One region of the Methylobacterium sp. J-001 genome, then DNA from elsewhere that is predicted to be linked to it. Evidence: predicted binding sites of a transcription regulator. Region 1 holds the regulator's gene; the other holds the start of a gene.
What was found. Region 1 encodes LexA, which represses DNA repair genes until DNA is damaged. Its sites were predicted from a motif close to TGTTCNNNNTGTGTTCNG; they were not measured.
Positions count from the first base shown of each region.

Region 2: a site for LexA is predicted at 1,850-1,867, ahead of uvrA (excinuclease ABC subunit UvrA). Genes of this name have one in related genera too.

Region 1 covers NZ_JAKSYN010000094.1:85,566-90,625, forward strand. The annotation lists gene MKK65_RS10525 (NRAMP family divalent metal transporter) at 1-862, opposite strand, end outside; gene MKK65_RS10530 (hypothetical protein) at 945-1,160, shown strand; gene MKK65_RS10535 (hypothetical protein) at 1,198-1,650, opposite strand; gene MKK65_RS10540 (biliverdin-producing heme oxygenase) at 1,822-2,319, opposite strand; gene lexA (transcriptional repressor LexA) at 2,716-3,435, shown strand; partial or broken gene MKK65_RS10550 (ComEC/Rec2 family competence protein) at 3,429-4,850, opposite strand; gene MKK65_RS10555 (recombinase family protein) at 4,910-5,060, shown strand, end outside.
Region 2 covers NZ_JAKSYN010000218.1:48,704-53,763, reverse strand. The annotation lists gene MKK65_RS28995 (winged helix-turn-helix transcriptional regulator) at 1-128, opposite strand, end outside; gene MKK65_RS28990 (zinc-binding alcohol dehydrogenase family protein) at 240-1,259, shown strand; gene MKK65_RS28985 (cupin domain-containing protein) at 1,267-1,689, shown strand; gene uvrA (excinuclease ABC subunit UvrA) at 2,011-5,060, shown strand, end outside.

The DNA.
Region 1 (5,060 bases):
TGCCCACCCCGAACACCACCTGCCCGAGCCAGGGGCCGAGCGCGGGCGTGAAGGCGCCGGCCAGGTCACCCACGGTCTCCAGGCCGTTCTTGGTCCCCTGCCCGGCCTGACCGATCGTTGCGGCGGCCGCGATCAGGATCGCGCCCATCACGCATTGGGAGACCACGGCCCCCACGAAGGTGTCGAGCCGCGCGTTCCGGGCATGGTCCCAGCCGAGGCCTTTGTCGACGATCGCCGATTGCTGGTAGAAGATCATCCACGGCATGATGACCGCGCCGATATTGGCGGCGATCAGCACCCGGTAGGAGCTGTTCCCGAGGGGGATGTGGGCAAAGGAGGCGACGATGTCGCCCGGGTTCGGCCGGGCCACGACGGCGAGCCCGATAAAGACGAGTTCGAACAGCCCGACTGCGATCGCCACGACCTCGACGCGCCGGTAGCCCCCGGTGAACACCAGCCCGAGAAGCAGGGCAACGGGCAGTCCGAGGCTTGCGATTCGCGGCACCCCGAACAGGTCGCCGATCCCGGCAATGCCGGAGAACTCGGTGACGATCGCTCCGACCCCGGCGATCACGAGGCCGGTATACGAGACCCAGGCCCAGACCGGCCCGTAATGCGCGCGGATCAGCTCTCCGTGGCCACGACCGGTCGCGGTCCCCAGGCGGACCGTCAGCTCCTGAACGATGTACAGGATTGGTACGAGCAGGATCTGCAGCAGCAGCAGGGAGTAACCCCACCGGGCACCACTCTGTGCCGCCGTTATGAGGCTGCCGACATCCGTATCGGCGAGCATCACGACGAGACCGGGGCCGGCGGTCTTGAGGAAGGTGGACAGGCGAGGCAGGGAAGCGGCGTTCGGCACGGCTCAGGAACAGTCCCGAGCGAGGGCCGTTCCGGCGGGAGCCTGCGGCGTTTTTTCAGGTCCGGCGGGCGGGAGAGAAGTGATGGCGGAGAGCACGGATCGAGGAGGCGGCTGGAGCCTTCAGGCGAGCGCCGTGCCGGACGGGGTGCGGCTCGAACTGGCCTTGGCCGATCTCGGCGGCGGCCCGGTTACGGCAGCGATCGTGCTGGATCGGTCGGAGGCCCGCGCCTTCGCCCGAGCCCTGCTGGCTGCCGCCGGCGACGCGGCCGAGCGCACCTTTCCCAAGCCCGGCTCTTGACGATCGATCTCAGGCCGGGCGCCGCTGGCTCGGATCCCTATTGGACGAAGCCCGGATTGCGGCCGGGCAATCGCGGCACCACCGTGCCCCGCTTCTCGATCGGCCCGTCGCAGGCATAGGCGAATTCGCTCTTCTGCGGATCGAACACGGTCTCGCCGGTGATCCGGCAATCCTCGCGCACGGTCTCGTCGAGATAGGCACGGGCAGCGGTGCGAAACCGCGTCACCCGGCTTGCCGCCGGATCGGGATCGATCCGCACGTCGCTCAGGTTGCAGCCGGCATATTCCCGCAGGGCGTTGGAGACGATCAGCATCCGGCGGATCTGCCGATTGTCGTAGACTTCGTAGGGTTCCTTGCAGCCGATGGTCACGACCTGCGGCGTGAGTGCGACGTAGTTCCGCGAGATATACGAGAACCCGGTGGTGCAGCCGGCCAGCCCCAGGCCGACGGTCACCAAGCCGATGGGCAGCAGAGCCGCGCGCCGTCGCATCCTCGTCATCCCAAGCCCAATTCCAGCCCCGTCGCGAAGCCGACGCCCGGCGGAAGCACCGTGGTGCATTGAAACGGCCCCGCTTGACCAGTCAATGCGTTTGTCGCCCCGAACGGCTTGGCGCACGCAAGCGGTCCGCGTTGTTGCGACGGGCCATTGGATGGCGCAGCCTCAGTCGCCGAACGCATCGCCAACCAGACGATGCACGTAACGGAACGCCTCCGTCGCCCCGGCTGCGGCGCGTGCCTCGCCGTCGGCCGCGAGCGCGATCCGGTCGAGGGCCGTCGTGAATTGCCGCCAGTGCAGCCCCCGGCCATCCGGATGCCCGGCGAGGTGGCGGGCGCCGTGGGTCTCTGAAAGGCCGAGCTTCCGGGCTTCCTTGAGCAGGATGGCCGCGCCGAGATTCGAGCCTTCGGCGACATAGAGCCAACCGAGGCCGGCCGCGGGATCGATCGCGTCCCCGCGCGGCCCGGGCTCGTCGAGGACCCGGCCGGTTACGTCGCACAGGTCCTGCGTGATCAGCGCAAGACGGCGCCTTCCGTCGAGGTCGGGCAGGACGGGCCCGAGCGCGCCGTCGTGATAGAGCGGATCGACCCGTGCGTGAAAGCGGTATTGGACCTGGAGGAACAGCGCGTACCGCTCGAGACTCGCGAAAGGCTGGCCCGCCATGACGCGCCGGTCGAGCTGATCATGGGCCGCCGCGGTCGCAGACCGCAGGCGCTTTACGCGGCTACCTGCTTCGACCGTATCGGATGTTGAAACGTCCATGCGACCCATGTCTTGCATTCGGCACCCGGTCATCCACCGTGGTCGAGGCGCATTCTGCCCAGGTTGAGGGGGCCCTTGCCGTCCGGCGCGAACCTTCATAGCGTTCCGACTATCCGATGCGATTCAGGTCACCGTGAGGCCGAGTGGCAGACTGCGCAGGCTCGCGCGTCGGAGCGCCCCGGCCCATCAAGCTTGGCCGGATGAGGCTTGCAGAACACTTGCGGAACGTTTAACGTGTTCGTGATTTGTTTCTGAGGCCGCGTCGATGCGGTCCGCCAAGCCGCGAGTCCCCCGTCGATGCTCACGCGCAAGCAATTGGACCTCCTGCGTTTCATTCAGAGCCGCATGCAGGAATGCGGCGTCCCTCCCTCGTTCGACGAGATGAAGGATGCCCTCGATCTGAAGTCCAAGTCGGGCATCCACCGGCTGATCACGGCCCTGGAGGAGCGCGGCTTCCTGCGGCGCCTGCCGAACCGGGCTCGGGCCATCGAGGTGATCCGCATCCCAGAGAGCCTGTCCCAGCCTGCCGCGCCGCCCGCAGAGCCCCGCCGCTTCACCCCCAGCGTGGTCGAAGGCGGCAAGTCCAAGCTGCCGGCCCAGCCCCCGACAACCCGGATGATCGACGACGGCGGACGCGCCATCTCGATTCCCGTGATGGGCCGGATCGCGGCCGGTACGCCGGTCTCGGCGATCCAGAACCAGAGCCACGCCATCACCATGTCGCCGGACTTCCTGGCCGGTGGCGAGCATTACGCCCTCGAAGTGCGTGGCGACTCGATGGTCGATGCCGGCATCCTCGACGGCGACCTCGTGGTGATCCGCAAGCAGGACACGGCCAACACCGGCGACATCATCGTGGCCTTGATCGACGACGAGGAGGCCACGCTGAAGCGCCTGCGCCGTCGCGGCTCCTCGATCGCCCTGGAGGCCGCCAACCCGGCTTACGAGACCCGCGTTCTGGGTCCCGACCGCGTCCAGATCCAGGGCCGGCTCGTCAGCCTCGTCCGCCGCTACTGAAGGGGCTCGGCCGGGACGTCGCCGGGGGTGGCATCGCCGCTGGCTGCGTCCGCCGTCGCTGGGATGGGGTCGCCGGGGCCCGCAGGCGGCTCCGGGCGCGGCGGCGGCGATGCCCCGGCCGTGGATGAAGGCCGCCACGGCATCGCGCGTCCTTGGCCACTTGCATAGCGTGCCGTGAACCCCGCGTGTTCGGCCCGAAGGGCGACAGCGCCATGGACGGCGAGAACACGCCGGTCGATCACCAGCGGCCCCGTGCAGGTCGGTGGGGCGGTAAGCCGTGTGATCAGCACGGCTGCCCGGGCGCAATCCTCCGCGAAAGCGCGCCGATCGCGGACCAGGGCGACGGCGCGCCCATCCGGCAGGCGCGTGGTGCATCCGAGCCTGTCGCATTGGCCGCCCTTCGCGGCACCGCCAATCACCGCTTTGGCCGGCCGGCCGTCGCCATCCGCCTTCAGCCATTGTTCCAGCACGAAGGCAGAGGGGCTGCCCAGCACCGACAGAGAACCGTTCGGTCCGCGGATGGCTGCGCCGCCACCCTGCCGGTCGATGTAGAGGTCGAAGCGCTCCGGCATCGCGGCGAGGCCGAGCCCGAGCAGGGCGGGCGGAAGGGCGAGCCAGCGCAGCCGTGAGACCGGGAGGGTCGCCAGGAGCAGCCCGGCCGCCAGCAGCGCCAGCGCGCCGGTGCCGAAGGCCGGCAGCACCAGCGTGGCGCGATCGAAGCCGGCGATCCATTCGGAGATCGCCAGCATGCCGCCCACCGCCTGCCCCATCAGCCACCAGACGGGTCGGTCGAGGGCGAAGGGATAGGCCAGGATCCCGATCACCGCCGCGGGCATCACCACCAGCGATACGAGCGGCAGGGTCAGGGCATTGCCGATCAGCCCGAACGGCTGGATCGTCTGGAAATGATAGGTGGCAAACGGCGCGGTGGCGATCTGCGCCACCAGCGTCGTCGCCAGGGTGCCGACCACGGCCGAGAGGCCCGAACCGACGATCCGCTCGACCCGCCCTGCCCCGGGGCGGCGGAACAGCCGTCCGTCGATCAGCCGGGCGCAGGCGATCAGCCCGGCCACCGCCCCGAACGACATCTGGAAGCTCGGTCCGAGCAGCCCCTCCGGCTCCCGCGCCAGGGCGATCAGGGCGGCCAGCGCAAGGTTGCGCATCGACAGGGCCGGCCGGTCGACCAGGATCGCCCCCAGCATGATCAGGGTCATGATCAGCGAGCGCTCGGCGGCGATGTCCCAGCCCGAGAAGGCGCAATAGGCGGTCACCCCCAGCATCGCGAACCCGGCGGCGATCTTCTTGATCGGCCAGACGAGCGCGCAATACGGCACCAGGGCGAGCAGCGCCCGCACCAGCCAGAACACCACGCCGGCGGCCAGCACCATGTGGAGCCCGGAGATGGAGACGACATGCTTGCGTGTTTACCGGCAACCGCCTAGCACTGGCAAGAGGTACGAGGCCAGGGAACGGCATGGAACGTTGGGGCACTCAGGCGGCGGAGGCCAAGCCGGCCCTGGCGTTCTCGTATCTTCGGCTGAGCTCGAAGCGTCAGGCGAACGCCGACGACCGTAAGAAGTACCGCGACGGCTTCCGACGCCAGGTGGACCTTCGAGACCGGTACC
Region 2 (5,060 bases), on a different contig from region 1:
AAGCGCAGGGTCCCCTCCAGCAGGTGGTAGAGGATCACACCCTTCCACTTGCCGTCGATGAGCCGGAGGGTCGCCTCGACGGCGCAGCCGGGGCTGCAGGCGCCGCGATGGTGCCGGATGCGGGGCATGGCGGGATCCTCGACGGTATCATGTCTGGCACTAGCGGCGTTTTATGTGCGTACTTGCGCCCCGGGAAGGCGGACGGCATCTCCTGACACGTGAAGCCGGAGGAGATTGCGATGCGCGCCGTCGGGTACAAAAAGTCCCTGCCGATCACCGAGGCGGAGGCCCTGGTCGATCACGACCTGCCCCGGCCCGAACCCGGACCCCGGGACCTGCTGGTGAAGGTCGAGGCGGTCTCGGTGAACCCGGTCGACACCAAGGTCCGCCTGCGGGCCGAGCCCGAGGCCGGCGGGGTCAAGGTGCTGGGCTGGGACGCCGCCGGCACCGTGGTCGCCAAGGGTGCGGAAGCCGAGGGGTTTTCCGTCGGCGACGCGGTGTTCTATGCGGGCGACCTCACCCGGCCGGGAACCAACGCCGAATACCATTGCGTCGACGCCCGCATCGTCGGGCACAAGCCCGCCAGCCTCGACTGGGCGCAGGCCGCTGCCCTGCCGCTCACGGCGATCACCGCCTGGGAGACCCTGTTCGACCGGCTCGACACCGGCAAGCCGGTGCCGGGCGCCGCCCCGGCGATCCTGATCGTCGGCGGCGCGGGCGGCGTCGGCTCGGTGGCGATCCAGCTCGCCCGGGCGCTCACGGACCTGACCGTGATCGCCACCGCGTCCCGGCCCGAGACGGCGGCCTGGTGCCGGGACCTCGGCGCCCACCACGTGGTCGACCATGCCAAGCCGCTCTCCGCCGAGGTGGCTTCCCTGGGCCTGGGCGCGCCGGGCCTCGTGTTCTCGACCACCAACACCGACGCGCATCTCGCCGAGATCGCCGCGCTGATCGCCCCGCAGGGCCGGTTCGCCCTGATCGACGACCCCGCGCAGCTCGACGTGGCCCTGCTCAAGCGCAAGAGCCTGTCGCTGCATTGGGAGTTCATGTTCACCCGCTCGATGTTCGGCACGTCCGACATCGGCGCCCAGGGCGCGCTCCTCGACGAGGTCGCCCGGCTGGTGGATGCGGGGCGCCTGCGCACGACCCTGGGTGAGCATTACGGGCGGATCGACGCCCAGAACCTTCGGCGGGCCCACGCGCTGATCGAGAGCGGGCGCGCCAAGGGCAAGATCGTACTCGAAGGCTATTCGTCGTGAGGGCGCCATGACCGAGACCGGCACCGGCCTCTTCGACGTATTGGCGCTCGCGTCGGCCTTGCCCGACAGCGCGCAGACGCTCCTGGTCGACACCTACCTGACCGACCGGGCGGCCGCGAGCGCCCGGGTGTTCCGGGTCTACCGGCCGACCCCGCCGCACTACCACGCCACCTGCGACGAGTACCTCTACTGCCTGTCGGGACGCGGCACCGTCTGGCTGGGCGACCCCGCGAACCTGACGACGTTCGGCCCCGGCCAGCTGTTGTTCTTCGAGAAGGGCACGGTGCACGCGATGCCGGAGATCGCCCCGGGCGAGCCGGTGACGTTCCTGTCGATCGACACCCCGCGGCGGGCGCCCACCGACATCATCTTCGTGAACCCCGAGGACGGCACCCCCGCCACCTTCATGGCTCGCAACGCCGACGCGTGAAGTCCCGGATCCAAAAGGTCCGTGACCTTTTGTGGCTGCAGGGCAGCGCCCTGCAGGTCTCAAGGGCTCCGCCCCTGAACCCCGCCAAAGGGCCGCAGGCGCTTTGGAAACCCGGTCTTCCCGGTCATGAAACGACAGGTCTCCGAGCGGCGGTTGCCGGCGTACGCGTTTCGTTCTAGCAAGGGCGTCGCATGACGGGCCTGCGTCCCGCCGGTCCCACCTTGCCGTCGGCCGTTCCGGGCTCGACATGAGCGGGTGCGGCGGCTGACCCGTGCGCAAGCCAGCCCGACCGTGTCGACGCCTCGAAAGACCGCCGCCCTCATGGCCAAAGCCCAAGCCGGAACCCGAGTGGGACCCCAAATCGGCGCCACCAAAGCTGCTCCCAAACCGGCTCCCGTGAAGGCGTCTTCGCCCAAAGCGCCCACCAAGGCGGCGCCGGCCGGATCGGCCCCGGCCAAACCCGCGCGTCTGAAAAAGTCCGCGTTGCCCGCCGCCCCCCGCACCGACATGCGGAACGAGGCCGCCACCGACGCCAAGCTGGAGGCCCTGTTCGACGCCGCGCCGCCGAGCGCCGCCGACCGGCGGGTGATCACCGTCCGGGGCGCCCGGGAGCACAATCTCAAGAACGTCGACCTGACGATCCCCCGGGACAAGCTCGTGGTCTTCACCGGGCTGTCGGGCTCGGGCAAGTCGTCGCTCGCCTTCGATACGATCTACGCCGAGGGGCAGCGCCGCTACGTCGAATCGCTCTCGGCCTATGCCCGCCAGTTCCTGGAGATGATGTCCAAGCCCGATGTCGATCAGATCGACGGGCTCTCGCCGGCGATCTCCATCGAGCAGAAGACCACCTCTAAGAATCCCCGCTCCACCGTCGGGACGGTGACCGAGATCTACGACTACATGCGCCTGCTCTGGGCGCGGGTCGGCATCCCGTACTCCCCGGCCACCGGCCTGCCGATCGAGAGCCAGACCGTCCAGCAGATGGTCGACCGGGTGCTGGAGCTGCCGGAGAAGAGCCGGCTCTACCTGCTGGCCCCGGTGGTCCGTGGGCGAAAAGGCGAATACCGGAAAGAGATCGCGGAGTACCAAAAAAAAGGGTTTCAGCGGCTGCGGATCGACGGCGAGTATTACGCGATCGATGACGCGCCCAAGCTCGACAAGAAGTTCAAGCACGACATCGATGTGGTGGTCGACCGGATCGTGGTGCGGGCCGACATCGCCGCGCGGCTGGCCGATTCCTTCGAGACCGCGCTGGAACTGGCCGACGGCATCAGCGAGATCGTGTTCGCGGACGCCCCCGAGGGCGCGGAGCCCCGGACGATCACGTTCTCGTCCCGCTTCGCCTGCCCGGTCTCGGGCTTCACCATCGCGGAGATCGAGCCCCGGCTGTTCTCGTTCAACAATCCGTTCGGCGCCTGCCCGACCTGCGGCGGCATCGGCCACGAGATGCGGATCGACCCCGAGCTGGTGATTTCGGATCCCGCGCTCAGCCTGAAGCGCGGCGCGGTCGGCCCCTGGGCGAAATCGACCTCGCCCTATTACGGCCAGACGCTCGACGCGCTGGCGGAGCATTACGGTTTCAAGACCAGCGTGCCCTGGCAGAGCCTGCCGGAGGCGGCCCGCGCCGTGGTCCTGTACGGCTCCGGCAAGCAGGCGATCCGCTTCGCTTACGACGACGGCCTGCGCAAATACGCGGTCAACAAGCCGTTCGAGGGCGTGATCCCGAACCTGGAGCGCCGCTACAAGGAAAGCGACTCGGACGCCGTCCGGGAAGAAATCGGCCGCTTCATGAGCGAGACGCCCTGCGCGTCCTGCGGCGGCAAGCGGCTGAAGCCCGAGGCTTTGGCCGTGAAGATCGCCATGGCCGATATTGGCGACGTGACGGCTCTATCCGTTTCGGAAGCCCATCGCTGGTTCTCCGCATTGCCGGAGAAGCTGACGGCCAAGCAAAACGAGATCGCGGTCAGAATTCTGAAGGAAATCCGCGACCGGCTGAGCTTCCTGGTGGATGTCGGCCTCGAATACCTGACGCTGGCCCGCGGCTCCGGCTCCCTGTCGGGGGGCGAGAGCCAGCGCATCCGGCTGGCCTCGCAGATCGGCTCCGGGCTGACCGGCGTGCTCTATGTGCTGGACGAGCCCTCGATCGGCCTGCACCAGCGCGACAACGAGCGGTTGCTCGGCACCCTCAAGCGCCTGCGCGATCTCGGCAATTCGGTGATCGTGGTAGAGCACGACGAGGACGCGATCCTGCAGGCCGATTACGTGGTGGATGTCGGCCCGGGCGCGGGCATCCATGGCGGCGAGATCATCGCCCAGGGCACCCCCGCCGAGGTTCTGGCCAACCCCGCCTCGCTCACCGCCAAGTACCTCACCGGCGCGCTGTCGGTGCGCACCCCGGCTGCGCGGCGCAAGGGGCGCAAGGGCAAGCTCGGCGTGTTCGGCGCCCGCGGCAACAATCTCAAGGACGTGGATATCGAGGTGCCGCTCGGCACCTTCACCTGCATCACCGGCGTCTCGGGCGGCGGGAAATCCACCCTGGTGATCGACACCCTGTACAAGGCCGTCGCGAAGAAACTGAACGGGGCGCTGGAGCACCCGGCCCCGTACGACCGCCTCGAAGGGCTGGAGCATCTCGACAAGGTCATCGACATCGACCAGTCGCCGATCGGGCGCACCCCGCGCTCGAACCCGGCCACCTATATCGGCGCCTTCACGCCGATCCGCGACTGGTTCGCGGGTCTCCCCGAGGCGAAGGCCCGGGGCTACCAGCCGGGGCGCTTCTCCTTCAACGTGAAGGGCGGGCGCTGCGAGGCCTGCTCGGGCGACGGCGTCATCAAGATCGAGATGCACTTCCTCCCGGACGTCTACGTCACCTGCGACGTGTGCAAGGGGAAGCGCTACGACCGCGAGACCTTGGAGGTGAAGTACCGCGGCAAGTCCATCGCCGACGTGCTCGATTCCACCGTCGAGGAGGCGGCCGAGCTGTTCAAGGCGGTGCCGGCGATCCGCGAGAAGCTCGAGACCCTCAAGCGCGTTGGCCTGCACTACGTCCATGTCGGCCAGCAGGCCACCACCCTGTCCGGGGGCGAGGCGCAGCGAGTGAAGCTGTCGAAGGAGCTGTCGAAGCGCGCGACGGGCCGTACCCTCTACATCCTCGACGAGCCGACCACCGGGCTGCATTTCCACGACGTGGCCAAGCTCATGGAGGTGCTCCACGAGCTCGTCGACCAGGGCAACACCGTGGTGGTGATCGAGCACAACCTCGAAGTGATCAAGACCGCCGACTGGGTGATCGACATGGGTCCCGAGGGGGGCGATGGCGGCGGCCGGGTGGTGGCGCTCGGCACCCCGGAGGAGATCGCCCGCGCGAA